Regions from separate parts of the Pseudomonas sp. AS2.8 genome, predicted to be linked through region 1. Evidence: riboswitches for the same ligand, from Rfam matches in the RefSeq annotation. Region 1 holds a riboswitch; each other region holds the start of a gene.

Region 1 (9,688 bases):
TCATGGTGGTCTGCTCGTGTTGTTGTTATCGGCGTAGTGCGCCACTGCGCTGACGTTAAGCCCAACCCCGAACAGCTGACAATTCGATTATCGGCGATATGGCCGATAATCGACCGGATTCGCTAGTGAAACAGCCGGGTGCTCAATTCCTGGCTGGCCGCCAACAGCACCGGCAGGAATCTCGTCTCCAGCTCCTGGCGACCGACCCGACTGGCGTGGGTGCCGACGTTGAGCGCTGCCAGCACCTGGCCGGCGGCGTCCCTCAGGGGCACCGCCAGGGATCTCAGCCCCACTTCCAGCTCCTGGTCGACGATGACGTAGCCCTGCTGGCGCACCTGGCCCAGGCATTCGATGAGCGCCGGCGGCTGATAGAGGGTACGGCTGGTCTTGGCCTGCAGATCGGCGTGTTCCAGGTAGTCGTGCAGGGCGGCATCGTCCAGGGCGGCGAGCAGGATGCGGCCCATGGAGGTGCAATAGGCCGGCAGCCGGCTGCCGACGCTGAGGTCCACCGAGATCAGTCGCTGCGGCGTGGCCGAGCGGGCGATGTAGAGGATCTCGTCGCCTTCCAGGGTAGCCATGGAGCAGGCCTCGTGCAGTTGCTCGCTCAGGCGATCGAGCACCGGCTGGGCGGTGACCGCCAATGGCGTCGACGACAGATAGGCATGCCCCAAGGTCAGCACCTTGGGCAGCAGCGAATAGGTGCGCCCGTCGGTGGTGACGTAGCCCAGCTTCATCAGCGTATGCAGGCAGCGACGCACCGCGGCGCGCGGGATCTCGGTGCGATGGCTGATCTGGGCGATGGTCAGCTGGCGCTTGCGCTCCTGGAAGGCGTGGATGACCGCCAGGCCGCGGGCCAGGGAGGTCATGAAGTTGGGATCGCCGGTAAAGGCTTCGATGCGCTTGGCCGGCGAGGCGATGATGGGCGGCGCGGCCAGTGGCGGCAGGCCGGTGGCATGAGCGGTGCGGTTATCGTCCATCTGACCGGTCCTCGGCAGGCTTTTGATCGATTATCGAGCGAGGGGGCGATTATCGCAATCGCATTTCTGTCGGCGCCCGCAGACGCGCAGGGGCCTGCAGGTGCATGCTGAGGCTTTCCGCCCAGCCGCCTGGATGCCTGCCGATGAAGACCCTGGAAGATCATCTCAGCCAATACGCGAGCTACCACCGCGATCCGCGCAACATCGCCAGCCACTTCCCCGGCATCCTGCTGATCGTGCTGGCGGTGGCCATCCTGCTGTCGCGACCGGTCTTCAGCCTGGCCGGCTGGCCGCTGTCGCCCGCGGTGCCGGTGGCCGGTGCGGTGGCGCTCTTCTACCTGCGTCTGGATCGGCCGCTGGGGCTGCTGATGAGCGTCCTGCTCGCGCTCGCCCTCTGGCTGGGCGCCGCGCTGGCCGCCCAGGCCACGGGCGTCTGGCTGACCTGGGGGCTGGGTCTGTTCCTGGTCGGCTGGGCGATCCAGTTCGTGGGGCACCACTACGAGGGGTGCAAGCCGGCCTTTCTCGACGACCTCGCCGGCCTGGCCATCGGCCCGCTGTTCATCGCCACCGAAGCCGTCTTCTGGCTGGGGGGTCGCCAGCAGCTCAGGCAGGCGATCGAAGAACGGGCCGGCCCGGTGCGGCGCCGTCAGCCCAGCCGATAGCGGATCGTCGGGCGACCGTCGGGGCCGTCCAGCGTCACCTGCGCCCTCACCCCCCAGACCTGCTGGATCAGTTCGGCGGTCAGCACCGCGGCCGGGGCGCCTTCGGCGACCAGGCGACCGTCGCGCAGCACCGCCAGCCGATCGCAGAACAGCGCGGCGAGGTTGAGATCGTGGATCGCCAGCACGCAGGTCGCCGGCAGGCGGCGGACCAGGTCGAGGATCTCCAGCTGGTGCTGGATATCGAGGTGGTTGGTGGGTTCGTCGAGCAGCAGTTCGCTGGGCTCCTGGGCCAGGGCGCGGGCGATCTGGGCGCGCTGGCGCTCGCCGCCGGAAAGGCTGTGCCAGCGGCGTGCCGCCTTGTCGACCAGGCCGACCTGGGCCAGGGCGCGCTGGCAGACCTCGGCGTCGCGCGCGCTCCAGGCATCGAGCAGACCGCGATGGGGCGTGCGCCCCAGGCGCACCACCTCGGCCACCGAGAGATCGGCCTCGGTACCGGCCTGCTGCTCCACCAGGGCGACGCGGCGCGCCAGGTCGCGCCGGCGCAGCTCGGCCAGGGGCGTCGCGTCGAGACTGACCCGGCCCTGCTCCGGTCGGCGCAGCCCGGCCAGCAGCCGCAGCAGGCTGGACTTGCCCGAGCCATTGGGGCCGAGCAAGCCGAGCACCCCGCCGGGCGGCACCGCGAGGGTCACCCCGGCGAGGATCGGCTGGCCGCCGGCGCTCCAGGCCACGTCGCGCGCGGCGAGGCTCATCGGACCTCCCGTGCGCGATAGAGGATGAAAGCGAAGGCCGGCGCGCCGACCAGGGCGGTGACCACGCCGATGGGCAGGGTCTGCTTGGCCACCAGGGTGCGGGCGACGATGTCGGCCAGCACCATGAACAGCGCGCCGATCAGCGCGCAGGTGGGCAGCAGCCGACCATGTCCCGGACCGACCAGGAAGCGCGCCACATGGGGGATCACCAGGCCGACGAAGCCCACCGCGCCCACCAGGCTGACCAGGCAGGCGGTGATCAGGCCGGTGACCGCCAGCAGCAGCAGGCGCAGCGGTCCCACCGCCACGCCCAGGCTGGCGGCGGCGTCTTCGCCAAAGGCGAAGGCATCCAGCGCCCGGGCGCAGGCCAGGCACACCAGCAGCCCGGCGAGCACCACCCCGCCGGCCAGCCAGACATCCGGCCAGCGCACCCCGGCCAGGCTGCCGAGCAGCCAGAACATCACGCTGCGCGCCTGCTCGGCATTGGCCGCGGTGGCGACGATATAGGCGGTCAGGGCATTGAACAGCTGGGAGGCGGCCACCCCGGCGAGGATGATGCGGGTGCTGCCGCCACTGCCGAGAAAGGGCAGCACCACGGTAAAGGCCAGCACCGCGCCGAGAAAGGCGCCGAGGGACACGCCGAGCATGCCGCCCCCGACGCCCAGCAGCATCACCAGCACCGCGCCGGTGGAGGCGCCGGCTGACAGCCCCAGCACATAGGGTTCGGCCAGGGCGTTGCGCAGCAGCGCCTGGAGGATGGCGCCGGAGACCGCCAGGCCCGCACCGCAGCAGGCGGCGACCAAGGCGCGACTGAGGCGGTACTCCCAGACGATGCCCTGGATGATGCGTTCCACCGGATAGGGCCCCAGGCCGAGGCCGTTGGCGATGGCTTGCAGACTGGTCAGGGGCGCGATGGGCATCTCGCCGAAGGACGCCGCCAGCACCACGCTCGCCGCCAGTGCCAGCACCGCGGCCAGGCCCAGCAGCCAGCGCCAGGGCCGGGCCCCTTCGGCCGCCAGGGGCAGACTCATGGTTGCGACTTGGCCAGGTCGGCGGCCAGGGTCTCGACGCTGTCCACCACCCGCAGCGAGGGATTGAGGGTCGGGGCGTCCACCACCAGCAGGTGATTCTCGCGCACCGCGCGCAATTCCCGGGTCAGCGGGTCGCTGCGCAGGAAGGCCAGCTTCTTGTCCACGTCATCGGCCGGGTAGAGGCGGCGGTCCATGCGCGCCACCACGATATAGTCCGGATCCAGGGCGGCGATGCGTTCCCAGCTCACCGCCGGCCATTCCTCGGCGCTGTCGACCACGTTGCGCAGGCCCAGGGCACGGGCGATCCAGGCCGGCGCGCCGAGCTTGCCGGCGACCCAGGGATCCCCTTCCAGCCGCGGACTGGAGAACCAGAACAGCACCGAGCGGCCCTGGACCCCGGCCGCCCTGGCCTGCTCGCCGGCGGCGGCGATGCGGCGGTCCAGGTCGGCGACCAGGCGCTCGCCGGCCGGTTGCACATCGAGGATGGCGGCCAGCTCCCGGGCCTCGCGGGTCACCAGCTGCATGTCGAAGGGGGCGCTGCGGCTGCCGTCGCTGTTGGAATCGGCGGTCACCGCCTTGCCTTCGCAATCGCTGGGCGCTACATAGGCGGCGATGCCGAGCTTGGCGAAGCGCGGGAAGTCCGCCACCTCGCCGCCGGGGCCGACGTGATAGGTGTACTGGGCCGCCACCAGGTCCGGCCGGGTGCCGACCACGGCCTCGAAGCTGGGCGCGTTGTCGGCCAGCCGCGGAATGCCCTTGCTCTCGTCCTGCAGATCCGCGGGCAAGCCGCCGAACCAGACGCCGGTACCCACCAGCCGCGCACCCACGCCCAGGCGCAATAGCAACTCGGTGCTGGCCTGGCCAAGGCTGACCAGCCGCTGGGACGCGCGCTCGAAGACCAGTTCACGACCGCAGTTGTGTACGGTCAGTGGATAGGCAGTGGCGGCCTGGGTGGCGAGGGGGGATACGGACAGCAGGCCGGCGCTGAGCAGCGGCAGAAGACGGCGAAACATGGACTCTCCTTGGGATGACGCGTCCCTTGTGGATGTTGGGTGTCCCCTGGCAAGGTCTGGCTCGCTTCTCGCGAAGCTCACAGTGGCGCGACCGCGCCGGAGTTGCACCGGCTTCCCGCCAGGGAATGGGAAGGTCGCCGAGGGTGAGCCAGCGGCGACCAAGATTCAAGCACTAAATGTTACTTTATAACAATTCCGTATCGTACCAGCGCGGCGTATAGACCCATTCGCCGCCGTCGGCCCGCGGAAAGCGCCGGGTATGGCTGGAGCCGAGGATCACCAGGGTGCGCGAATCCACCATCTCGCTGCGCAGGGCGCCGAGGCTGGTGTATTCGAGACCGCCACCGGGGCGGCCGACGTCGCGGCCGAGGATCACCGGGGTGTTCGCCGAGCGGCAGCTGCGCAGGACGTCCAGCGCCCGATCCAGCTGGTGCGGCCGGGCCTTGGAGATGGGATTGTAGAAGGCCATGGCCAGGTCCGCCGCGGCGGCCTGGCGCAGGCGCTGCTCGATCACCGTCCAGGGCTTGAGGTTGTCGGACAGGGATATCAGGCAGAAGTCGTGGCCCAGCGGCGCGCCGGCCAGGGCGGCGCTGGCCATGGCCGCGGTGATGCCCGGCAGGATCTCCAGCTCCACCGCCGCCCAGCGCGGGTCAGCGGCGCCTTCCAGCACCTCCAGCACCGCGGCGGCCATGGCGAAGACGCCCGGATCGCCGGACGACACCATGACCACCTGGCGCCCGCTGGCGGCCAGTTCGAAGGCGTGGCGGGCGCGCTGCAATTCTTCGCGATTGTCGCTGGCATGGGCCAGCTGGTCCGGGCGCAAGGGGCCGGCCATCTGCACGTAGGTGGCGTAGCCGAGCACGTCCTGGGCCTGGTCCAAGGTGCGGCGCACCACCGGGGCCATGAGTTCGGCCGCGCCGGGGCCGAGACCCACCACGCTGAGACGCCCACGGCGCTGGCCGAGGTCGTCGGCGTCCAGCGGCCGGTCATGCAGGTGCAGGGCGAGGCCATGGGCCTGGGCCCGTGCCACGGCCGCCTGGGCGAAATCCGGGGTGCGGGTATCGACGAATCGCAACGGTACCGCCAGCGTCTGGCTCAGCTCGGCGAGGTCAGGCACGGCCATGTCTTCCGCTCGCGCCAATAGTACCGCCACAGCCCCGGTTGCATAGCCGGTGCTGGCGAGCAGTGCGGTGACGGCGGCGGCGGTGGCATCGGCGCGCACCGCCACCAGCACGGCGCGGGGATGGATCAGCAGGGTATGGTCGTCGGCGCTGGTCATGGGCGAGACCAGGATGCGCTGCCGCGCCTCGGGATCGCGGGCCAGGGGCACCTCATCCAGCCAGGGCGCCTCGCCCTCGATGCGCACCGGCTCACCGGCCAGCAGATCGGCCACCCGGTGCTTGGCCACGTCGACATCGGCCAGGGCATAGCCGGCCGGCGGATCGAGCAGGCAGGTGCCGAATCTCAGCTCGCCACTGGTGGTGATGGCCGGGGCCACGTCCAGCAAGGTACCCAGCTGACGGGCCAGGCGATTGGCGCCGGCCAGGCCACCCAGCAGCGGCACCACGGCGCTGCCGTCCTCGGCCACCGCCAATACGGGTGGCTCGGCGGTCTTGTCGTCCAGCAGCGGGGCCAGGCTGCGGATGACGATGCCGGCGGCGCAGAGCACCAGCAGCGGCCGCTGTTGCCGATAGAGGTCACGCAGGTGGTCACCGAAGGCCGTGTAGCTGACATCGCCCTCGACCCGCCCGGCCAGGCCGTGCACCAGGCTGCCCGGCAGGCCATCCTGCAAGCGGCGGGCGGTGGCCAGGGCGCCGGGGCCGAGGATGACGATGGCCGGGCTCAACCCTTCCATTTCACCCCCGGTACCACCACCAGCGAGAAATACGGCGAGGCCATGGGCTCGACGGCGTCCAGCGCGACGATGCGCTGGTTGTCCATGGTGGCGCGCTCGATGTAGCGGGCGCGCTCGTCCAGGCCCAGCTCACGCAGGACCTGGCGCACCTTCTCGAAGTTGCGCCCGAGCTTCATCACCACGGCGGCGTCGGCGCTGGCCAGGCGCGCCTTGAGCTCCTCGGCGGAAAGCACCCCGGAGAGCACCGTGAGGGTCTGGTTGCGATAGACCAGCGGCAGGCCGAGCATGGCCACGCCGCCGAGCATGGAGCAAACCCCCGGCACCACCTGGGCCTCGTAGCGCTCGGCCAGGCGATCGTGCAGGTACATGTAGGAGCCATAGAAGAAGGGATCGCCCTCGCAGATCACCGCCACGTCGCGACCGGCGTCCAGATGATCGGCCACCTGGGCGGCGGCGGTGTCGTAGAAGTCGGCGATCACCGTCTCGTAGGACAGCGGCGGCGCCAGCTTCTCGGTGGTCACCGGATAGACCAGCGGCAGGCGCTGCTGGCCGTCCAGCAGATAGCCTTCGATGACGCCATAGGCATTGCCGCCCTGGCCCGCGTTGGCCTTGGCCTTGGCGACGAAATAGGCCACCACTGGTGCGCCCTGCAGCAGGCGCAGGGCCTTCACGGTGATGAGTTCCGGATCGCCGGGGCCGACGCCCAGGCCGAGCAGGCGGCCCGCCATCACTCCACCTCCGTGGCCAGGGCGTTGACCGCGGCGGCGGCCATGGCACTGCCGCCCCGCCGACCGCGGACGATGACATAGGGCACGCCGCGGCTGTCGGCGGCCAGGGCATCCTTGGACTCCCGGGCGCCGACGAAGCCCACCGGCATGCCGAGGATCAGCGCCGGCCTGGGCGCCCCGGCGTCGAGCATCTCCAGCAGATAGAACAGCGCGGTGGGGGCGTTGCCGATCACCACCACGCTGCCGGCCAGGTGCGGCCGCCAGCGCTCCAGGGCCACCGCCGAGCGGGTGTTGCCCTGGGCGACTGCCAGTTCGCGGATGCCGTCGTCGTGCAGGGTGCAGATCACCGGGTTGTTCGCCGGCAGCCGGGTGCGGGTAACGCCCTCGGCGACCATGCGTGCATCGCAGAGGATGGGCGCGCCGGCCGCCAGGGCCGCGCGACCGGCCGCCCCGGCGCCCGGGGAAAAGGCCAGGTCCTGGACCACGTCGACCATGCCGCAGGCGTGGATCACCCGCACGGCGAGCTTTTCCAGGTCGGCGGGGATGGCCGAGAGATCGGCCTCGGCGCGGATGGTGGCGAAGGATTGGCGATAGATCGCCTGGCCGTCGCGTTCGTATTCAAGCATCACTGGGACTCCGGGCCAGCCAGGCGGCGGCCTCGTCGAGGGATAGTTGGGTGGCGCGCCGCCGGCCCGGACCGGGCTGGGTGGCGTCGCGCACGAAGAGGTCGTAGCAGCCGGGGGCCACAGCCAGCAGGGTGTGGGGCGCCTGTCCGGCCAGGGCGCAGCTGCGCGGGCAACCGGAGAGGTGCACTTCCACGTCCGCCGGCAGCCGCTCGGCCAGGCGCAGGGCATCGCCCTTGGTGTCGGCCAGGCCCTTGGCGCAGCCCTGGCTGCCGGTACAGGCGATCAGCCGGGCCAGGGGCGCGGCGGGATCGGTGGTCAGCCCCAGGGTGGCCAGAGCGGCGAGCAGCTCGGGGGCCTGGTCGACCGGCACATCGGGCAGCAGCAGGCCCTGCCAGGGGGTCAGGTGCAGGTCGCCGTTGCCGAGGTGCTCGGCCAGGTCGGCGACCGCGGCCAGGCTCGTTGCCGGCAGGCGGCCCAGGGCGGGCTGGGCGCCGATCCAGCAGTGACCCGGCTGACGCTGGGGATGGCTGCCCAGACGCAGCGCGGTTACGGCCGGCGCGCGCGGGCTGCGCGGAACAGGCAGCAGGTCCGACCCCGCCAGCAATTCCGCGGCCGGACGCTGCGCCAGCAGCTGGCGCATGCGGCCCTGCTCGGGACCGGCGAGATCGAGAAAGCGATGCAGCAACCGCGTGACGGTTGCCACCTCCTGGCCCGGAGCGATCAGCCCAGCCGGCCGGTCCAGCGGGGTACCGGCCAGGCCAAGGACATAGCCCTCGGCGCGGGCCGACAGCCAGACATCGTGGGGATGATCGAGCCGCGCCAGGGCTTCGCCGCCGTCCAGTTGCAGGGCGAACTTGGGCGACAGGCCATGCAGCCGGCGGTCGTCTTCCAGCAGGGCGAGCAGCTCGGCGGCCAGGGGGCGGACGTCGCGCAGCTGCTGAGGATCACGACCCGCCGCCGGGCTGAGCAGCAGATTGCGCACGTCGTCGGCGGCGGGATCGCTGGGGCCGAGACCGGCGGCCTGCAGCTCGGCCACCAAGGCAGCGGCGCCGTCCGGGCGCACGCCGCGCAATTGCAGGTTGGCCCTGTTGGTCAGCTCCAGTACCCCGTTCGCCCAGCGCGCGCTGGCGGCGGCGATGGCCCGCGCCTGGCCTGCCGCGAGTCGCCCGCCCGGCAACTTCACCCGGCACAGGCCGCCATCGCGCGTGGGCACGATGCGCAGCAGGCCCGGACAGGCCGAAGGCCGCGGGACGAGGGCGGAAGGAGACGGAGGATTCACGGCGGAAGGTCGGGCTGAACGGGAAAGACGTTATTATGCCCGCTTTGCCCGACCCCTTGAAAACGCCCGGTCGGCTGACGTTCGATGAGGTGTGCTCATGATCCCCTGGCTGACCGTGGTGGGTATCGGCGAAGACGGCTACCCCGGCCTCGGCAAGCAGGCCCGCCGCGCGCTACTGGAGGCGGGGGTCGTCATTGGCGGTCCACGCCAGCTGGCGCTGCTGCCACCCTGCATTCGCGCCATCCGCGAGCCATGGCCGCAGCCCTTCGCCCTGGCCCCGGTCCTGGACCGCCACGGCACTCCGGTCTGCGTGCTGGCCAGCGGCGATCCCATGCTGTTCGGCGTCGGCGCGAGCCTTGCGCGCCAGCTGTCGGCCGACGAACTGCAGGTGCTGCCGGCGCCCTCCTCCTACTCCCTGGCCGCGGCTCGCCTCGGCTGGCCATTGCAGGACGTCACCCTGCTGTCGGTGGTGGCCCGGCCGCTGGCCGCTGTGACGCGCCAGCTGCACCCGGGCGCCCGATTGCTGGTATTGAGCAATGACGGCCACAGCCCTGCCGCCCTGGCCGCGCTGCTGGTGGACCAGGGCTTCGGCGCCAGCCAGCTGCAGGTGCTGGAGCACCTGGGCGGCCCTCTGGAGCGCCGCATCGCCGGTCGCGCCCAGGACTGGTCGCTGGCGGAAGCGGCGGCGCTCAACCTGGTGGCCATCGAAGTCCTCAGCGAGACCGGTGAAGCAGGCCTTCCGCTCACCCCCGGTCTGCCGGACAGCGC
Region 2 (9,688 bases), on a different contig from region 1:
GCGGGTCGAAACTGTCGCCTGCATCTCACCTCCGGGGGCGAGCGTCACGGCGGCTTGCCGCTGCGATTAGGATGACGGCAAAGCCACGGCGGAATCGGCCAGTCCGGTTCGACCTCACGAGGAGAGCTGATGAGATCCCTGGCCCTGCCCCTGCTGGCGGGGATGCTGCTCCTGTCCAAGGCCGCGCTGGTTCGCGCCGATGAGGCGACCCTGGCGCGTGGCGAATATCTGACCCGCCTGGGCAACTGCCAGGGCTGCCATACCCGTCCCGATGGCGCACCGTTCGCCGGTGGCGTCGCCTTCGAGACGCCTTTCGGCCGTCTCTATTCGAGCAACATCACCCCGGATCGCGTGCACGGTCTGGGTGACTGGACGGCGGACGAGTTTCGCCGGGCCTTGCACGAAGGCCTCGGGCGCGAGGGTGAGCAGCTCTATCCGGCCTTTCCCTATACGGCCTTTACCCGCTTGAGCGACGAGGATGTCGCGGCCATCTTCGCCTATCTGCAGGTCCAGCGCCCCGTGCCCTATGCCCCACCGGCCAACGCGCTGCGTTTTCCCTTCGATCAGCGCGCGCTGATCCGTGGCTGGAAATGGCTGAACTTCAGTCAGGGCCCGCTGCCCGCCGGGGCGGACGCTCGGGTGGCGCAGGGCGCCTACCTGGCGGAGGCGGTGGGACACTGCCAGGAGTGCCATACGCCGCGGACCTGGAGTCAGGGTCTCGACAGCGGCCGGGCTTATGCCGGCGCGACCCAGCAGGGCTGGACCGCCTGGAATCTCACTGCGGATCCCCGCGGCCTCGGTGGCTGGAGCGATGCCAAGCTGGCCAGCTATCTGCGCGAAGGGCACCAGCGCGGCGAAGCCGTGGCGGCGGGACCCATGGCCGAGGTGGTGAGCGGCGGTACCCGCCATCTGAACGATGCGGACCTCGGCGCCCTGATCGCCTATCTGCGGACCCTGCCGGCGCAGCCCGGAGCGGTGCCGGCGCGTGCCGAGGTGCAGCCGCCCGGGGAGACCGGACCGCTTACCGCCGCCGAGGCGGAAAGCGCGGCCTTGCTGCAATCCGCCTGCGCCAGCTGTCATGCCCCGGACGACCAGGGGCCCGCCGGTCCCTATCCGCGCTCCTTCAGCAACTATTCGGCGGTGCGCGATCCCGCGGGGACCAACCTGGTGCGCGTGCTGCTCGACGGCCTCGATCGTCAGGGGCGGACCGAGCACGCCTTCATGCCAGCCTATCGGGAGTTGCTCAGCGATAGGCAACTGGCCGATCTGGCCACCTACATCGGCCGCCGCTTTGGCGGTCACGCCGCCGACATCCGTCCCGCGGACGTGGCGGCCGCGCGCGAAGGAGAGAAATAGCGGTGGCGGCCATCGAATTGCAGGTCAACGGCGAACGGCGCCAACTCGACGTCGATCCGCGCATGCCCTTGCTGGAGGCCTTGCGCGACGAGCTGGGTCTCAAGGGGCCGAAATTCGGCTGCGGCCTGGGCGAATGCGGCGCTTGTACGGTGCTGGCGGATGGCAAGCCGGTACGCGCCTGCCTGTTGCCGGCAGTATCTTTCGTCGGTCGCGAGTTGCTGACCCTGGAAGGCCTGGGCACGCCTAAGGCGCCCCATGCGCTGCAGCAGGCCTTTATCGAAGAGCAGGCGGCGCAGTGCGGCTATTGCATCCCCGGGATGGTGATGACCGCCCGGGCGTTGCTCGAACGCGTGCCCGATCCCAGTGATGCGCAGATCCGCCAGGCGCTGGCGGCCAATTTCTGTGGCTGCGGGACCCACTATCGCATCCTGCGTGCGGTCAAGCGGGCGGCGGTGCTCTTGCGCGACGGGCAGGCTCCGGCATGACGCTGTCACGCCGTGCCTTTCTCGGCGGCAGCGCGGTGCTGCTGCTGGGCTTCAGCCTGCAGCGGCCGGTCGCCGCCCAGGTGCTGCCTACACCGGCTGACGCTGCGGACCTGGCCAAGACCCTCGATCAGCGCCAACTGGATGCCTGGCTAGCGGTGGATGCCCAGGGCCAGGTCACCGTCTACAGCGGCAAGGTGGAACTGGGTACCGGAGTCAGCACGGCGCTGCGGCAGATCGTGGCCGAGGAGCTCTGCGTGGCCTTTGCCGCCACCCGGCTGATCCAGGGCGATACCCGGTTGACCCCGGACCAGGGCATCACCGCCGGCAGCAAGAGTGTGCAGGTGGGCGGCGCCCAGTTGCGCAAGGCCGCCGCCAGTGCGCGGCAATTCCTGTTTCTGGAAGGGTCGCGGCGCCTGGGGCTGGACCTGGCGGTGGTGGATACTGTGGATGGCCGGGTGGTCTATCGTGGCGATCCCACCGGACGCTTTGTCAGCTATGGCGAACTGGTCGGCGGACGGCCCCTGGGACGGCTGGTCAATCAGGCGGTGCGCACCCGCGCCGTCAAGGACTACCGCCTGGTCGGCACCTCGGTACCGCGCGAGGACATTCCGGCCAAGCTGTTCGGCAGCTTCGCTTACGTCCATGACCTGCGCCTGCCCGGCATGCTGCACGGCTGCATGGTACGGCCGCCCTGCATCGGTTCGGCGCGGTTGGCGGGGGTGAGTGTTCGCGGTATCGATGCCAGCGCGCTGCCGGCCGGCGCGCAGCTGGTGTACGAAGGCGCCTTCGTCGCGGTGGTGGCCGAGCAGCCCTGGCTGGCGCGCCAGGGCGCGGCGGCGCTGCGGGTGGACTGGAGCCTGGTGCCGGACCTGCCGCTGCCGGGCGAACTCTATGCCCGGCTGGAAGCCAAGGCCGGACCGGCCGACCTCCAGCAGGAGGCCGGTGACGTCGAAGGCGAATTGGCGAGCGCCGCGCAGCGGCTGGACGCCGAGTATCGCTGGCCCTATCAGAACCATGATTCCATCGGCCCCTCCTGCGCGGTGGCGGACGTGCGTGCCGACGGTGCCACGGTCTGGAGCGGTACCCAGGGCGTCTATCAGCTCCGGGCGGCGCTGGCGGATTTGCTGGCGCTGCCGGAAGACAGCATCCATGTCATCTACCAGCAGGCCTCGGGTTGCTATGGCCATAACGGCGCCGATGACGCGGCGGCCGATGCCGCGCTGCTTTCCAGGCTGTGCGGCCGTCCGGTGCGGGTGCAGTGGAGTCGGGCCGACGAGCACGGCTGGAATCCCAAGGGACCGGCCATGCTGCTGCGTCTGACGGGTGGCCTGAGCGCCGCTGGCGATCTGCTCGCCTGGCGGTTCGCCAACTGGACGCCTACCCACCTGACCCGACCCAATGGCCAGACCGGCAAGGCCGCGCTGCTCGCCGGGCAGCTGGCCTACAACCTGCCGCTCAAGGGTGGGCGGGGCGGTGGCAATCGCAATGCGCCGCTGGACTACGACCTGCTCAACGTCCAGGTGGCGACCCACTGGCTGGAAGCCGGGGATTCGCCGCTGCGACCCTCGGCGCTGCGCGCCCTGGGAGCGGTCGGCAACACCTTCGCCAACGAGTCCTTCATGGACGAGCTGGCCCTGGCGGCCGGGGTCGATCCGCTGGAATTCCGCCTGCGCTATCTGCAGGACCCCCGCGCCCGGGCGGTGCTGCAGGCCGCCACCGCCAAGGCTAATTGGCAACCACCCACCCGGCAGGAAAAGGCCTGGGACGGCGCCCTGGCGAAAGGTCAGGGCCTGGCCTTCCTGCGCTATGAAAACGAGAACGCCTATGTGGCCGCGGTGGTCGAGGTGGCGGTGAGCGAGGCGACGGAGATCCGGGTCACCCGCGTGGTGGTGGCCCATGACTGCGGTCTGATCGTCAATCCGGATGGCTTGCGCAATCAGCTGGAAGGCTGCGTGGTGCAAGGCATCGCCCGGACCCTCAAGCAGGCGGTGCGCTTCGATCACCAGGGGGTGACCAGCCTGGAGTGGGGCGCCTATCCGCCGCTGACCTTCAACGAATTGCCCGAGCTGGAACTGGAGCTGATCGATCGGCCGGAAGAGCCGGCGGTGGGGGCCGGGGAGGCCACCACCGCCGCCATCCCCGCGGCCATCGCCAATGCCGTGGCGGCGGCGACCGGCCTGCGCCTGCGCGAGGTACCGCTGAATCGCCAGCGTTTGCGCGAGGCGCTGGCCGCCCGTCGCTAGGCGCGTTTCAGCCGCTGCTTGAAGAACAGCGCGGCGCTGGCGCCCAGCACGGCGACCACCGCCGCGCCGATCCACAGCGACTCGTTGCCGGCGAAGCTGAAGTGGTTGGCGCCCTTGGCCGCCAGATAACCCGGGCCCATCATCAGCGGCGCCCAGACGATGGCCGAGAGCACGTTGGCCGACTGGAAGCGCAGCTGGTTCATCGCCATCATCCCGGCCACCAGGGGCACGGTGTTGCGGATCATGGTCAGGAAGCGCCCGCCGAATACCGCGAAGAAGCCATAGCGGCGAAAGAACAGTCGGGTCCTGGCCACCTGCTTGCGATAGCGGCGAAAGGGCGGGCGGTGGACGATGCTGGGACCGAGCCAGCGGCCGATGATGTAGGAGCAGATGTCGCCGAGGATGGCGCCGACGATGGCGGCCAACACCAGCGGCACCGGCGAGAGCACGCCGGAGCCGGCCAGGCCGCCGACCACCAGCAGCAGGGCCGTGGCCGGAATGAAGACGCCCAGCAGCACCAGGGACTCGCCAAAGGCGAGCAGGCCGACGAGCAGCGGTGCCCAGGCCTGGTGGGTTTCGATAAAGCCAAGCAGCGATTGCGTCAGGGATTCCATGGGAGGCCACTCTTACCGAAAGTCCTAAGACTACGCGGCGCCCGTGCCCTGCCAGCCGTTTCAACAGCTTGAATCAATTTCCATTGCTGGAACTGCGCGGGAGCGCGCATCGGCGCCCCGGCTGGACGCCTCAGCTTTTCGCCAGGGCGTCTTGAGCGACTTGCCAGCGCAGTGCGTGACGCTCGCCCACGACGAAACGATCGCCCTGGAAGTCCCAGCGCTCCACGTCCACGGTCTTTTCCGCCCCTTCGCCGACCAGCAGGCGGTTGAAGGAGTTGGGCGAGGTGCCGCGCACGCGAGAAGAAAGGGCGGTGCCGGCCTGGACGATCCAGACCTCGCGGGGCAGGCTGGGGTACTGGCGACTCAGCGGCAACACATAGGGCAGGTGGATATGTCCGCCCATCACCAGATCCAGTCCGGCGTCGGCCCAGGTGGCCAGGGCGTGATCGGCGTTGTGCTGCAGATTGCTCAGGTCACTGAGTTCGAGGGCGCCGAAGGGCTGGTGGGCGATGACGATGCGCAGCTTGCCCGGACCGGCGCGGCGCAGGCGCTCGGCCACGCGCTCGATCTGCGCGGTGCTTACCGCGCCATCCTTGTGGCGTTGCGGAGCGGTGGTGTTGAGCCCGACCAGCAGCAGCTCGTCGTTTTCGAAACTGGGCTCCAGATCCTGGCCGAAATGGCGGCGATAGTTGCCATAGGGCGTCAGGAAGCGCGCGAAGACATTGTACAGCGGCAGGTCGTGATTGCCCGGGATCACCAGGGTTCGCGGGATGCCGTAGCTTTCCAGGCGTTCGACGAAGGTCTTGGCGGCGGCGAATTGTCCGCGCCGGGCGCGCTGGGTGATGTCCCCGGAGAGGATGAGGACATCGGCGCCGTGTTCGCGGACATGGGCTTCCAGAGCCGCGACCACGGCGGGTTGCTCGGTGCCGAAGTGGGTATCGGAGATTTGCAGGAGGGTCGTCATGAGGACCTGGTTTCCAACGGATTCCCCTTTACGACCGCAACGGCCGCCAAGCTATCCGGCGAAGGCTAGTTAGACTTCGCCGTCGTGGTGCCAGGCGTCATGCAGATCGGAGGCGTTGGCTTCGCCGACTTCGGTACGGGCCTTGAGCCAGTCCAGCAGGGCGGTACGGTCTTCGGCGGTGGGCGAGGTGTAGCGCTTGTTGGCCATGATGGTGCCTTCGACCCAGGCGTTGTCGAAGCCGCCGATGTAGTCCAGCTTGCGCTCTTCGACGTAGTCGATGAAGTCGCCCAGGAAGGTGTCCAGATCGTCTTCGCTGAGTTCGTTCTTGAAGCTCACCTTGATTTCAAAGGCCAGTTCCTGGAATTCGCCCAGGTACTGCTTCTTGCGCAGGCGACGCTTCATGCGGCTCAAACGGGGATCTTGGTTGGTATCGGTCATGGCGAAGGCCTGGATATCGATTAAAGGGCGGGCATTATCCCTGGCGCCGACGGGTAATGCCAATGCCGACCGCTCCAGCGGTGGGTCGGCCGGGCCGTTTTGCCTGCGACCGGAGCGCGCAGTAGCGGAAAATGACCCGCTCAGGCCGCCATGGCCGCGCAGGCGTCGGCACAGGCTGCGCAGGCCCGGGCGCAGGCCTGGCAGTGATTGGCCTTGTGCTTGCCGCATTCGGCGGCGCAGGCACGGCAGGTGGCCAGGCACAGGGCGCAGGCTTCGGCGATGCGGTCGCTGCCGCGTTGCATGAAGGTGGCGGCCAGGCGGCAGGCATCGGCGCAGTCGCGGTCCAGGCGGACGCAGTCGCGCATCATGTCCAGATTGGCTTCGCCCAGGCAGGCGCTGGCGCAGGTTTCACAGGCGGCGGCGCAATCGAGGCAGGCCTTGATGCAGGCGGCGAGAGTGGCATCGTTCATCCGGTAGCTCCTGGCGGTGGGTGCCTAGGGTGGACCCGTCCGCGCGACGCCGAGTTCGGGTGGCGCCATCGATTGACGCTCTCCCGGGTAGTCCGTACCCTGCGCCCTTGCACGTGGTGCCCCGCCTGGAGCGGGGTGAAACAGGGAAGCCGGTCGAGCCGGCGCTGCCCCCGCAACGGTAGTTGAGCAGTAGCTGCGCGATGCCCACTGGCCCTGGCCGGGAAGGGGCGCAGCGGATGCCCCAGGGCATCGGCTCACCAGCCCGGAGACCGGCCACGCTTGCGTTCATCTCGGCGATGCGGAGGGCGTCGCGCGGCGTCGCCACCTGCCTTGCGCGGGCGGCGTCTCTGCCCGTTTCTCCGCCGCGCCCGCACCCGGAGAACCATCCATGACCGACACCCCCGATTCGACCAGCCCCGAGCGAGACGAGCGCCACCGCGCGCGCATGGTGCGCAAGAAGGCGGTGATCGATGCCCGCATCGCCGAAGCCCAGGACGAGCGTGGCCTGCTGCTGGTCCATACCGGCATCGGCAAGGGCAAGAGCAGCTCCGCCTTCGGCATGGCGGCGCGCGCCCTCGGCCACGGCATGAAGGTGGGCGTGGTGCAATTCATCAAGGGCCGCCGCGACACCGGCGAGCAACTCTTCTTCAGGCGCTTCCCGGACGAGGTGCGCTACCACGTCATGGGCGAGGGCTTCACCTGGGATACCCAGGACCGGGCCCGCGACCTGCAGTCGGCGGCGGCGGCCTGGGCGGTGGCGGTGGAGCTGCTGCGCGATCCGGCCATCGGCCTGGTGCTGCTGGACGAACTCAACATCGCCTTCAAGCACGGCTATCTGGACGTCGACCAGGTGCTGGCCGATCTGGCCGGGCGCCCGGCGCACCAGCACGTGGTGGTGACCGGGCGCGGTGCGCCGCCGGCGCTGGTCGAGGCCGCCGATACCGTGACCGACATGAGTCTGGTCAAGCATGCCTTCCAGGCCGGCGTCCGCGCCCAGCAGGGCATCGAATGGTAGGCCAGACGCGGCATTGCCCGGCGCTGCTGATCGCCGCCCCGGCCTCCGGTCAGGGCAAGACCAGCGTCACCGCCGCCCTGGCCCGGCTGCACGTTCGCCAGGGTCGGCGGGTACGGGTGTTCAAGTGCGGTCCGGACTTTCTCGATCCGATGATCCTCGCGCGCGCCAGCGGCGCACCGGTCTACCAGCTCGATCTGTGGATGATCGGCGAGGCCGAGAGTCGGCGCCTGCTGTGGGAAGCGGCGGGGGAGGCCGATCTCATCCTTATCGAAGGGGTCATGGGCCTGTTCGACGGCCAGCCCTCGGCGGCCGACCTGGCCGAGCGCTTTGGCGTACCGGTGCTGGGGGTAATCGACGCCGCCGGCCTGGCGCAGACCTTTGGCGCCCTGGCCTATGGCCTCGCCCACTACCGGCCGAGCCTGCCCTTCGCCGGGGTGCTGGCCAATCGCAGTGGCAGTCCGCGGCAGACGCAGCTGATCCGCGGCAGCCTGCCGGCGGGCATGACCTTCTTTGGCAGCCTGCCGCGCGATGCCGGCATCGAGTTGCCGAGTCGCCACCTGGGGTTGATCCAGGCCGACGAGGTCACCGACCTGGATCGTCGTCTGGACATGGCGGCCGATGCCCTGGGCGCCAGTTCCACCCTCGAATTGCCGCCGCCGGTAGCTTTTGCCGCACCTGAGCCGACCGCGGTCGAGCCGCTGCTGGCCGGGGTGCGGATCGGTGTGGCCCGGGATGCGGCACTGGCCTTCATCTACCAGGCCAATCTGGATCTCTTGCGCGCCCTGGGCGCCGAGCTGCAGTTCTTTTCCGTGCTCACCGACACGGCGCTGCCGGCGGTAGACAGCCTCTACCTGCCCGGCGGCTATCCCGAGCTGCACCTGCGGACGCTGTCCAACAACCTGGGCATGCGCGCGGCCATCCGCGCCCACCACGCGGCCGGCAAGCCGATCCTCGCCGAGTGCGGCGGCATGCTCTATCTGCTCGACGAACTGACCGACAAGGCCGGCGAATCCGCCAGCCTGCTCGGGCTGCTGCCCGGCAGCGCGCGGATGCAGGCGCGGCTCACCGCCCTGGCCCTGCAGTCGGTGGTCTTCGAGCAGGGCACCCTGCGCGGCCACACCTATCACCACTCCGCCCTGGAGTCACCCGAAGTGCCCTGGGCGCGCGGGCTGTGCCCCAACGGCAAGGCGGTGGCCGAGGCGGTCTACCGAGACGGTCGCCTCACCGCCAGCTATATTCACTTCTACATGCCGTCGGCACCCGCCGCGGCCGCCGCGATGCTCAAGCCGTGACCACGACCCCCTATACCCCCGCCGAACAAGCCGCCGTCTACCGAGCCATCGCCGAGCGCCGCGACATGCGCCATTTCTGCGGTGGCGAGGTGCCTCCTGAACAACTGGCCCGCCTGCTGGGTGCCGCCCACCAGGCGCCCAGCGTCGGGCTGATGCAGCCCTGGCGCTTCCTACGCATCAGCGATCCGGCCCTGCGCCAGCGCCTGCATGAGCTGGTGGAAGAAGAGCGCTGCGCCACCGCCGACGTCCTCGGCGAGCGCAGCGACGACTTCATGAAACTCAAGGTGCAGGGCATCCTTGATTGCGCCGAGGTGCTGGTGGCGGCGCTCATGGACGGTCGCGAAGCCCACGTCTTCGGCCGCCGTACCCTGCCGGAGATGGACCTGGCCTCGTTGTCCTGCGCCATCCAGAATCTCTGGCTGGCAGCGCGCTGCGAAGGCCTGGGCATGGGCTGGGTGTCGCTGTTCGAACCGGAAGCCGTGCGCGGCCTGCTGGAGATGCCGGAAGGCGCCCAGCCGGCGGCCATTCTCTGCCTGGGACCGGTGGAAGCCTTCTATCCGCGCCCCATGCTGGAAGAAGAGGGCTGGCGCCAGGGGCGGCCGCTGGAGGAACTGGTCTTCGAGAATCGCTGGGGCCAGAAGCCATGATGCTGGCCTTCGCGGTCTTCGGCGGCATGCTGCTCGACCTGCTGTTCGGCGAACCCCGCCGTGCTCACCCCCTGGTGCTGTTCGGGCGCCTGGCCGACAGCCTCGAAGCCCGCTTCAATCCCGGTGGCCGTGGCTGGCGCAGCCATGGCGTGGTGGCCTGGAGC
Region 3 (9,688 bases), on a different contig from region 1:
GCGAGCCCGACGCCGATGCGGCGGCCCTGGACAAGGCCCGGCGCATGCCGCTGCGGGCGCCCCTGGTGATCGCCGTCGTCGCCACCCCCCAGGAACACCCCAAGGTGCCCGTCCAGGAGCAGATCATCACCGCTGGCTGCGTCGCCCACGGCCTGGTCAACGCCGCCTTCGCCCTGGGCCTGGGGGCGGTCTGGCGTTCCGGTGACTTCAGCTACGACCCCTGGGTCCTGCAGGGACTTGGGCTGGCCGAAAATGAACAGTTGGTGGGCTACATCTACCTGGGTACGCCGGAGGTGGCACCGCGCGTGCCGGCGCCGCGTGATCTGAGTGCGCAGGTCAGCCATTGGCCAGGACCGGTCTGAGCGGCAGGGTGACGGTGGCGAGAAAGCCGCCGTCCGGGTGATTGCTCAGCTGCAGCTCGCCTCCATGGCGCTCCACAGCGCGGCGGGCGATGGCCAGGCCGAGGCCGTAGCCAGTGGCGTGCTGTTGATCCGAGCGGAAAAAGGGCTCACCCAGGCGCGGCAGATCGGCTGCCTTGACCCCGGGGCCGTGGTCGCGCACCTGGATGCGGACCTCGCCCTTCGCCGCCGTCGCCGAAATGACGATGGGCTGCGCGGGTGGATTGAAACGCAGCGCATTGCGCAACAGATTGTCCAGCGCGCGTTCCAGCACGTCCGGCCAGCCATCCAGCCGCAGCGCGGCGGGCACGTCCAGTTCCACGCGCTGCTGAGGCGCGCTGAGCTGGGCATCCTCCACCAGGCCTTCCAGCAGCGGATGCAATTCCAGTTGCTCGGGTGGGCCCGGATCCGCTTCCTGGCGAGCCAGGGCGAGGATCTCGCCGATCAGGGTTTCCAGGCGATCGCATTCCAGGGTCAGCCGCGGCCACATGTTGCCCAGGTCACGGGGATCGGAGCGTTCGGCCAGCGCCAGGGCGATACGCAGCCGCGCCAGCGGTGAACGCAGTTCGTGGGAGACGTCGCGCAGCAGTTGCCGCTGGCTGTCGATCAGGCGCTGCAGATGGGCGCCCATGCGATTGAAGTCCTCGGCCAGCACGCCCAGTTCGTCCTTGCGCCGGGCCAGGCGGGCCAGGGTGTCCTGCTGGTAGGCGGTCTGGCCGAGGTCGTGGACGGCGCGGCGCAGATGATTGAGCGGCCGGGTCAGACTCAGGGTCAGCAGCAGGCTGAACAGGGTCAGCACCACGGTGGCGATGGCCAGCATGCCGACCGGCCAGAACAGGCTTTGCCGGCGCCAGGCACCCAGCTCCGGCGTGGGCAGGTGGTAGATGAACAGGTAATTCTGGCCGCTCGGGCTGGTGTATTCGTCGGTCAGGCGTCGCCAGGGCAGCGGCCGGTTGGGGTCGCGGGCGCCGGGGCCGGGGCGCTGCTGACGCTGCGGCTGGTCGAGATCCTGGTCGAAGATGCGCGGTGGCAGGGTGCCGCGCACCAGGGGCGAGCCGTTCTCGCCCAGCACCAGCACATCGATGCCGTAGCGGCCCTTGCGCTGTTCGAGCAAGCCCTGGGCGGCGGCGGGACCGTCGTTTTCATAGCGTTGCACCCATTGTTCGGGGAGGTCGCGCAAGCCGGGATGCTGCGCGAGAATCCAGGAATCCTGGTCGGCCAGGTGGCCGAGCAGCATGGTCAGGCCGACCGCGGAAAGGATGGCCAGCCAGAAGGTGGCGAAGATGCGCCAGAAGAGGGAACGGAAAACCATGCGGTCGCCTTGGTCAGACGCTGCGCCGAGGACCGTCGGCGCAGCGATCGAGGATTACGAGGACTTGTGGTCCTGCTTCCACTGCTGGAATTCCGCCCACTCCTTGGCGCGATCCTCGCGCTTCTTTTCCATTTCGTCGAAGCGCTTCTGCTGATCGGGCTTGAGCAGGGCGCGAATGGACTGACGGGTCTTGTCGCGATTGCCATCCAGCTGGTCGTGCAGGGCCTTGCGCTGATCCTCGGGCAGCTTGTCGAGATAGCCCTTGACGATCTCGCGCTGCTGCTGGCGTTCCTCGCTCATCAGCTTGCCGACCTGCTCGCGTTGCTCGGGCGTCAGCTTGAGGCCGCGCAGAGGGCCATCGCCACGCGGGCCACCGTCCATCATTTTGCCGTGGGGCGGCGGGGTGATGTCGGCGCTGTCCTGGGTCGCGGCCAGGGTCAGGGTCGGCAGCAGGGCGGCGAACAGCACGGCGGGCATGAGTTTGCGCATCGGGAAATCTCCTTGGGATGACCGGTGCAATACCGGATGAGCCCAGTCTAGGAGCGGGGGAGTCAATGGCGGTCAGCGGAGGTAAAGAGGGGGTAAAGGCTGCGCGGTGGGCTAGACGCTGTAGTAGTAGCCGCGGCCACGCAGGGCGAGGATGCGCGGGCGACCGTCGGCATGGCTGCCGAGCTTGCGTCGCAGATTGCTGACGTGCATGTCCAGACTGCGATCGTAGAGCGTCAGCTTGCGTCCGAGGGCGGCCTGGGCCAGTGCCTGCTTTTCCAGGGGTTCGCCCGGCTGGCGCAGCAGGGCTTCGAGGATGCGGCTCTCGGTGAGGGTCAGGGTGATCTCGGTTTCGCCGATGTTGGCGACGCCCCGCGCCAGACTCAGCGACAGATCGCCCAGCTGCAGGCGGGCCGCGGGTTGGGCCGGATGGCTGCGCCTGAGGATGGCTCTCAGCCGTGCGGTGAGTTCGCGCGGATCGCAGGGTTTGGCCAGATAGTCGTCGGCGCCCAGCTCCAGGCCGAGGATCCGGTCCAGCGGCTCGCCACGCCCCGACAGCATCAGCACGGGCAGTTGCGGATGGTCGCTGCGCAACTGCTTGAGCAATTCCAGGCCACTGCCATCGGGCAGCATCACGTCCAGCACCACCACGTCCGGCGTCGCCTCGCGCAACTGGGTGCGGGCATCGCTGCCGGCGTGGCAGGCGGTGACCTCGAAGCCTTCCTGTTTCAGCCAGGCGCCGAGCAGCTCGCACAGCTCCTGGTCGTCGTCGATCAGCAGTATCTGGCTCATCGGATCAGTCTCGCGGTTCATCCATGGGTTGCAGATGGCGCGCCAGATAGAGGCCCTGGCCAAGCATGAACACCAGGGTCATCGCCAGGCTGCCGAAGACCTTGAAGTCGACCCAGAAGCTTTCGTAGGTGAAGGCCACATAGAGATTCGCGCAGCCGCAGACGATGAAGAAGATGATCCAGGCGATGTTCAGCCGTGTCCAGATCGGTGCCGGCAGGCGCACCGCGTGGCCCAGCATGCGCTGAATCAGCGGCTTGTCGCCGATGAACTGGCTGCCCAGGAAGGCCACGGCGAAGAGCCAGTTCACCACCGGCGCCTTCCACTTCAGGAAGGTCTCGCTATGGAATGCCAGGGTCATGCCGCCAAACACCAGGCAGGCGATCAGCGTCAGCCACTGGCTCTTTTCCAGCCGGCGCTGGGTCGCGAAGATCGCGCCATAGACCACCAGGGACGCGATGATCAGGACCGCGGTGGCACTGAAGATGCCGCCCAGGGTGAAGGCATGCCCGGCGAATTCCAGCGGACGCGGATCGAGCTTGTAGACCAGGAAGAACAGGAGCAGGGGGATGAAATCGATGAATTGTTTCATTAACGCAGCCGATAGCAGTGCATCGCGGCATAATACCTGATGAAGCCGGAGGAGAAAGCCATGCGTATCGACCTGCACTGTCATACCACCGCGTCGGACGGCGCCTTCGCGCCCGCCGAGGTGGTCAGGCGCGCCCACGAGCGCGGGGTGCAGCTGCTGGCCATCACCGATCACGACACCCTGGACGGCTATGCCGAAGCCCTGGAAGCCGCGGACGGCCTGGGTCTGCGCCTGCTCCCTGGGATCGAGATGTCCTGTACCTGGGGCGGCGCCACGCTGCATGTGCTGGGCTACAATTTCGCCCCTGACGCTCCTGAGTTGAATGCCGCCTTGGAAGCCCTGCACGAAGGTCGCTGGGAGCGCGCCCGGGAAATCGACCGGCGGCTGGCGGCCAAGGGCATGCCCGGCACCCTGGACGGGGCGCGCGCGGTGCAACTGGCCCTGGGCGACAGTCGCAATGCGCCGGCCCGGCCGCATTTCGCCGAATATCTGGTGCAGGCCGGCCATGTCGCGGACCGCGGCGATGCCTTTCGCAAGTGGCTCGGTGGCGGCAAGCTCGGCGACGTCAAGCAGCATTGGCCGACCCTGGCCGAGACCCTGGCGACGCTCAAGGGCGCCAAGGCCTGGATCAGCCTGGCGCATCCGCTGGCCTATGGCTTCACCCGCACCAAGCTACGCAAGCTGATCGGCGAATTCGTCAGCGGCGGCGGCCATGCCATCGAGGTGGTCAACGGCGTGCAGCCGGCGGAGCAGGTCGGGACCCTGGCAATTCTGGCGCGGGAATTCGGTCTGATGGTCAGTGCGGGCAGCGATTTCCATGCGCCGGCCGATTGGTCGGAGCTGGGTATGTACCGTCCGTTGCCCGAAGATCTGCCGCCCCTCTGGGCGCGCTTCAGTCAACCGCTATACCCTCAGATGCGGGAACCCCAATGAGCCAGTTCATCGAAATTCATCCGCAGAATCCCCAGCCGCGGCTGATTCGTCAGGCCGTGGAAATCATCCAGTCCGGCGGTGTCATCGCCTATCCCACCGATTCGTCCTATGCGCTGGGTTGTCGTATCGGCGAGAAGAGCGCGGTGGAGCGGATCCGCCGCATCCGCCAGCTCGACGACAAGCACAACTTCACCCTGGTGTGCTGCGATCTTTCCGAGCTGGGCATCTATGCCAAGGTGGATACCAGCGCCTTCCGCCTGCTCAAGGCCTATACCCCCGGGCCCTACACCTTCATCCTCAATGCCACCCGCGAAGTGCCGCGCATGCTGCTGCATCCCAAGCGGCGCACCATCGGCGTGCGGGTGCCCCAGCATCCCATCACCCTGGCGTTGCTGGAGGCACTGGGCGAGCCCTTGATGAGCGTGAGTCTGATCCTGCCGGGGGATGACGAAGCCCTGGGCGACGCCTGGGAGATCCGCGAGCGTCTCGAGCATTTCGTCGACCTGGTGATCGAAGGCGGTCCGGGTGGCTTGCAGCCGTCCACCGTGATCAGCCTGGCCGACGACGAACCGGAAGTGATCCGCGTCGGTGCCGGGGATCCGACGCCCTTCATGATCGAAGCATGAGCGAAGCCCTGGACCCCCAGCTGCTCGAACCCGAGCAGCTGCGCCTGGCGCTGGTCTATGGCGAGGCCTTCACCGAACTGCCCCAGGACCTCTATATCCCGCCCGATGCCCTGGAGGTCTTTCTCGAAGCCTTCGAAGGACCGCTCGACCTGCTGCTCTATCTGATCCGCAAGCAGAACATCAACATCCTCGACATCCCGGTCGCCGAGATCACCCGGCAGTACATGAGCTACGTCGAGCTGATGAAGGCGGTGCAGCTGGAACTGGCCGCCGAATACCTGCTGATGGCGGCCATGCTGGCGGAGATCAAGTCGCGGATGCTGCTGCCGCGGGCCGAAGGCCTGGAAGCCGAGGAAGAGGATCCCCGCGCCGAACTGATCCGGCGCCTGCAGGAATACGAGCGCTTCAAGAAGGCCGCCGAGGATCTCGATGACCTGCCGCGCGAGGGCCGCAACTTCGTGGTGCCTACCTTGCCGGCGCCGGATGCGCGGGCGCGCAAGCTGTTGCCCGAGGTGGACCTCGGCGAGTTGCTGCTGGCGATGGGCGAGGTCCTGCGCCGCGCCGACCTGTTCGAGAGCCACCAGGTGACCCGCGAGGTGCTGTCCACCCGTGAGCGCATGAGCCAGGTGCTGGAGCGCCTCAAGGAGGGCGCCTTCGTGCCCTTCGTGGCGCTGTTCACCCTGGACGAAGGGCGGCTTGGCGTGGTGGTGACGTTCATGGCCATCCTCGAGCTGGTCAAGGAATCCCTAGTGGAGCTGGTGCAGAACGAGCCCTTCAGCCCCATCCACGTCCGCGCCCGGGTCAGGGACACCGACGCGGAAGAACTCGCTCAGGCGTAGGCCAGGGCTGCCGTCGCGGCCGCACTCTTGCGCTTGCTCACCAGCAACCGGGCACCTTCACCGGCCGCGGCCAGGGCCGCGGCTTCGGCCACGCTGGGGCTGCCAGTGTGCTGCAACACCAGGTCGCTGGCTGCGGTTATGCCGCGCTCTTGCGCCAGACGCTCGGCGGTGAAGCCGTGCAGAGGCAGCTGCCAACGCTGGGCGAGGGCGCGCAACCCGCTTTCCTCGAGTCGACTGGCAACGGTCGCCAGCGCGGTCAGCGCGGTGCGATCGCGCCGGGCTTCCCGCAAGACCCCGAGCGCCAGTTCGGCGAGTTCGTCCAGCGAACAGCCCTGGCGGCAGCCGAGGCCCAGGACCAGGGCCATTAGCCTTGAACGTCCATGCGGCGCAAGGAATCGCGGCAGCCCAGTCCGGGCCCTGAGCCGCTCAGCGGCCGAAGGGCGAGCCGGCCAAGGGCCGGGTGCCAGGCCGAAATAATGGTCCGGTACAGGATGGTGAGGGCGCGCGTGGTAGCGATCATGGCAGGTCTTGGGGCTGAGGAAGGCAGGCGGTGGCTCGCCCTTGGCGGACGCAGCGAGCAGACCACGCGCCTCGCCCGCCGGTCAAGCCTGGCTGATTGACACCCCGGCGGGGCGCTCGTAGCCTGTCGCGTTCCGAGGTGCTCTTGTCGGCAAGAGCTTGAAAGGGAACGCGGTGTGATACCGCGGCTGCCCCCGCAACTGTAAGCGGCATTTTTAGCCTCTCCACTAGAGCCTGTTCATAATTTGCTGCGCGTCGGCCAAACTGCGTTGAAGATGCTTTCGGAATGCTCATTTACCATTTGTAAACTCCGCTTCCTCAAGCATCTTCGCCTTGTTTGACTCTAGCTCGCGAAATTATGAACATGCCCTAAGGCCACTGCTCACGCGGGAAGGCCGGAGCCAGGCGCCGCGAGCCAGGAGACCTGCCTCGTCACGCTTCGAACACGCAACCGGGCGGGGTGATCCGGGCTGCCACCAGGGCCTCGCCGTCACGCGGGCGTCCGGCATGCCTGCCCGTCTTCTTTCGCTTTTTCTCTAAGGGCAGCCCATGAAAACCCTGGCCAAGACTCCCGTCACCATCGTTACCGGCTTCCTCGGTTCCGGCAAGACCACCCTGCTGCGGCACATGCTCGACCACGCCGAGGGCCGGCGCATCGCGGTGATCGTCAACGAATTCGGCGAGCTGGGCATCGACGGTGAGATCCTCCGCCAGTGCAGCATCGGCTGTAGTGAGGAAGAGGCCCAGGGCCGTGTCTTCGAATTGGCCAATGGCTGCCTGTGCTGCACCGTGCAGGAAGAATTCTTCCCGGTGATGAAGGAATTGGTGGCGCGCCGCGGCGACATCGACCACATCCTCATCGAGACCAGTGGCCTGGCCCTGCCCAAGCCGCTGGTACAGGCCTTCCAGTGGCCGGAGATCCGCAACGCCTGCACCGTGGATGCGGTGATCACCGTGGTCGACAGCCCGGCGGTGGCGGCCGGCACCTTCGCCGCCCATCCCGAGCAGGTGGATGCCCAGCGTCGCCAGGACCCCAACCTCGACCATGAATCGCCGCTGCACGAGTTGTTCGAAGACCAGCTCGCCAGTGCCGATCTGGTGATCCTCAACAAGGCCGACGGCCTGGACACCGAGGCGCTGGCCCGGGTGCGTGCCGAGGTGAGCGAAGAGCTGCCGCCGGCGGTCAAGGTGGTGGAAGCCAGTCGTGGCGTGCTGCCGCTGTCGGTGCTGCTGGGCCTGCAGGCCGAGTCCGAGGCGCACATCGACAGCCGTCCGACCCACCACGATCTGGAGGGTCATGAAGACCATGACCACGACGAATTCGACTCCTTTGGCGTCGAGTTGCCCGAGGTGGCGGAAGCGACCCTGCTGGCGGCCCTGGCCGAGGTGGTCAAGCATCATGGCGTACTGCGGGTGAAGGGCTTCGCCGCCATCGCCGGCAAGCCGCTGCGGCTGCTGGTGCAGGGCGTGGGCACCCGCTTCGACAAGCATTTCGACCGTACCTGGAAGACCGGCGAGACCCGCAGCACCCAGCTGGTGCTGATCGGTCAGGAGCTGGACCAGGCGGCCATCACCGCCCAGCTGCGCGCCGCGGTGGCCTGACCCAGATGCATCTGCTGCGTACCCAGCCGGGCGGTTTCGTCCCGGACGACGGCATCGCCCACCTGGCGCAGACACCGGGCGAGATCGTCGTGCTCTGCAGTGGCGACTCGCACCTGGCGCTGCTGGCCGAGGCGACCCGTAGCCTGGACGCCGGCTATCCGAGCCTGCGCCTGGCCAATCCCATGCAGTTGCAGAACCACGCCTCGGTGGATCTCTATGTCGAGGAGGTGCTCAGCCAGGCGCGGGTGGTGTTCATCTCCCTGCATGGCGGCCAGGGGTACTGGCGCTATGGCATGGAACGGCTGGCCGAGTTGACCGCGCGGGGGCTGACCCTGATCGCGGTGCCCGGCTGTGATCGGCCCGACCCGGAGCTGATGGCCCTGGGTACGGTGGCGCCCGAGCTGGCCGAACGGCTGTGGCGCTACCTGCGCCAGGGCGGCCTGGGCAATGCCCGGGATTTCCTGCATTGCCTGGCCACCGAATGCCTGGATGCCCGCTACACCTACGAGGCGCCACGGGAATTGCCAAGGGTGGCCGTCCATCATCCGGATGCCCTGGGCCTGGATGGTTGGCGCCAGCGCTGGCGACCGGATTGGCCCACCGCGGCGCTGCTGTTCTACCGCACCCACCTGCAATCGGCCAACACCGCCTTCGTCGATGTCTTCTGCCAGCAACTGGAAGCCCAGGGCCTGAATCCGCTGCCCATCGCCGTGGCCAGTCTCAAGGAGCCGGCCTGCCTGGAGGAGGTGGAACGGCTGCTGGACGAGACCGCCACGGCGCTGATCCTCAATACCACCGGTTTCGCCCAGTCCAGTCCGGAGCGGCCGAATCTGACGCCGTTCCGCCGCCCGGTGCCGGTGCTCCAGGCGATCTGCGCCCAGGACAATCGCGAGCGTTGGTTCGAAAACCCCCAGGGCCTGGGTGCCCGCGACCTAGCCATGCACATCGCCCTGCCGGAGCTGGACGGGCGCATCATCACCCGGCCGATCAGTTTCAAGGGCCTGGCCTGGCGCTGCGAGCGCAGCCAGAGCGACGTGGTCAACTACCAGGCCGATGGCGAGCGCATGGCCTTCGTCGCGCGGCTGGCGCGCAGCTGGATCGAGTTGGCGCGGCGTCCCGCAGCGGACAAGCGCATCGCCCTGATCCTGGCCAACTATCCGACCCGCGACGGCCGCATCGGCAACGGCGTCGGCCTGGATACCCCGGCGGCGGCGCTCAAGGTGCTGCAGGCGCTGCAGACGGCCGGCTACCCGGTGGCCAATCTGCCGGAGAGCGGTACCGCCCTGATCGAGCGCCTGCTCGGTGGGGTGACCAACGACAGCGCCCTGCGCGATCTGCGTCCGGCCCTGCAGAGTCTGGCGCTGGACGACTATCAGACGCTGTTCGCCCGGTTGCCAGTCAGCCTGCAGCAGGCGGTGACCGAGCGCTGGGGCGGGCCCGAGACCGATCCCATGCACCGTCGCGGTCGGCTCATGGTGGCCGGGGTGCGCTTCGGCCTGACCTTCGTCGGTATCCAGCCGGCGCGTGGCTACGACGTCGATCCGGCGGCGGTCTACCACGATCCTGCGCTGGTGCCGCCCCATGGCTACCTG

The links. A riboswitch is a leader RNA that binds a small molecule or an ion and turns the genes downstream of it on or off. The one in region 1 is predicted to bind cobalamin.
Region 2: it holds a riboswitch for cobalamin, as region 1 does, so the genes downstream of both, cobO (cob(I)yrinic acid a,c-diamide adenosyltransferase) here and FHR73_RS21290 (ABC transporter substrate-binding protein) in region 1, are expected to answer to the same signal.
Region 3: it holds a riboswitch for cobalamin, as region 1 does, so the genes downstream of both, cobW (cobalamin biosynthesis protein CobW) here and FHR73_RS21290 (ABC transporter substrate-binding protein) in region 1, are expected to answer to the same signal.

The regions. Positions count from the first base shown of each region.
Region 1 is NZ_JACHVV010000006.1:55,183-64,870, forward strand. It holds gene FHR73_RS21265 (MFS transporter) at 1-4, opposite strand, end outside; gene FHR73_RS21270 (IclR family transcriptional regulator C-terminal domain-containing protein) at 123-977, opposite strand; gene FHR73_RS21275 (DUF962 domain-containing protein) at 1,121-1,639, shown strand; gene FHR73_RS21280 (ABC transporter ATP-binding protein) at 1,624-2,388, opposite strand; gene FHR73_RS21285 (iron ABC transporter permease) at 2,385-3,419, opposite strand; gene FHR73_RS21290 (ABC transporter substrate-binding protein) at 3,416-4,432, opposite strand; cobalamin riboswitch at 4,463-4,610, opposite strand; gene cobJ (precorrin-3B C(17)-methyltransferase) at 4,617-6,287, opposite strand; gene FHR73_RS21300 (precorrin-2 C(20)-methyltransferase) at 6,275-7,015, opposite strand; gene FHR73_RS21305 (precorrin-8X methylmutase) at 7,015-7,641, opposite strand; gene cobG (precorrin-3B synthase) at 7,634-8,920, opposite strand; gene cbiE (precorrin-6y C5,15-methyltransferase (decarboxylating) subunit CbiE) at 9,018-9,688, shown strand, end outside.
Region 2 is NZ_JACHVV010000002.1:631,993-641,680, reverse strand. It holds gene FHR73_RS09950 (cytochrome c) at 130-1,356, shown strand; gene FHR73_RS09945 ((2Fe-2S)-binding protein) at 1,359-1,841, shown strand; gene FHR73_RS09940 (molybdopterin cofactor-binding domain-containing protein) at 1,838-4,084, shown strand; gene FHR73_RS09935 (DedA family protein) at 4,081-4,698, opposite strand; gene FHR73_RS09930 (metallophosphoesterase) at 4,829-5,662, opposite strand; gene FHR73_RS09925 (YggL family protein) at 5,732-6,100, opposite strand; gene FHR73_RS09920 (four-helix bundle copper-binding protein) at 6,241-6,570, opposite strand; cobalamin riboswitch at 6,668-6,863, shown strand; gene cobO (cob(I)yrinic acid a,c-diamide adenosyltransferase) at 6,959-7,585, shown strand; gene FHR73_RS09910 (cobyrinate a,c-diamide synthase) at 7,579-8,877, shown strand; gene bluB (5,6-dimethylbenzimidazole synthase) at 8,874-9,524, shown strand; gene cbiB (adenosylcobinamide-phosphate synthase CbiB) at 9,521-9,688, shown strand, end outside.
Region 3 is NZ_JACHVV010000001.1:1,174,302-1,183,989, forward strand. It holds gene FHR73_RS05320 (nitroreductase family protein) at 1-362, shown strand, start outside; gene FHR73_RS05325 (HAMP domain-containing sensor histidine kinase) at 337-1,710, opposite strand; gene FHR73_RS05330 (Spy/CpxP family protein refolding chaperone) at 1,765-2,199, opposite strand; gene FHR73_RS05335 (response regulator transcription factor) at 2,311-2,988, opposite strand; gene FHR73_RS05340 (septation protein A) at 2,993-3,577, opposite strand; gene FHR73_RS05345 (PHP domain-containing protein) at 3,638-4,510, shown strand; gene FHR73_RS05350 (L-threonylcarbamoyladenylate synthase) at 4,507-5,136, shown strand; gene FHR73_RS05355 (ScpA family protein) at 5,247-5,975, shown strand; gene FHR73_RS05360 (cobalamin biosynthesis protein) at 5,966-6,340, opposite strand; cobalamin riboswitch at 6,615-6,941, shown strand; gene cobW (cobalamin biosynthesis protein CobW) at 7,044-8,096, shown strand; gene cobN (cobaltochelatase subunit CobN) at 8,102-9,688, shown strand, end outside.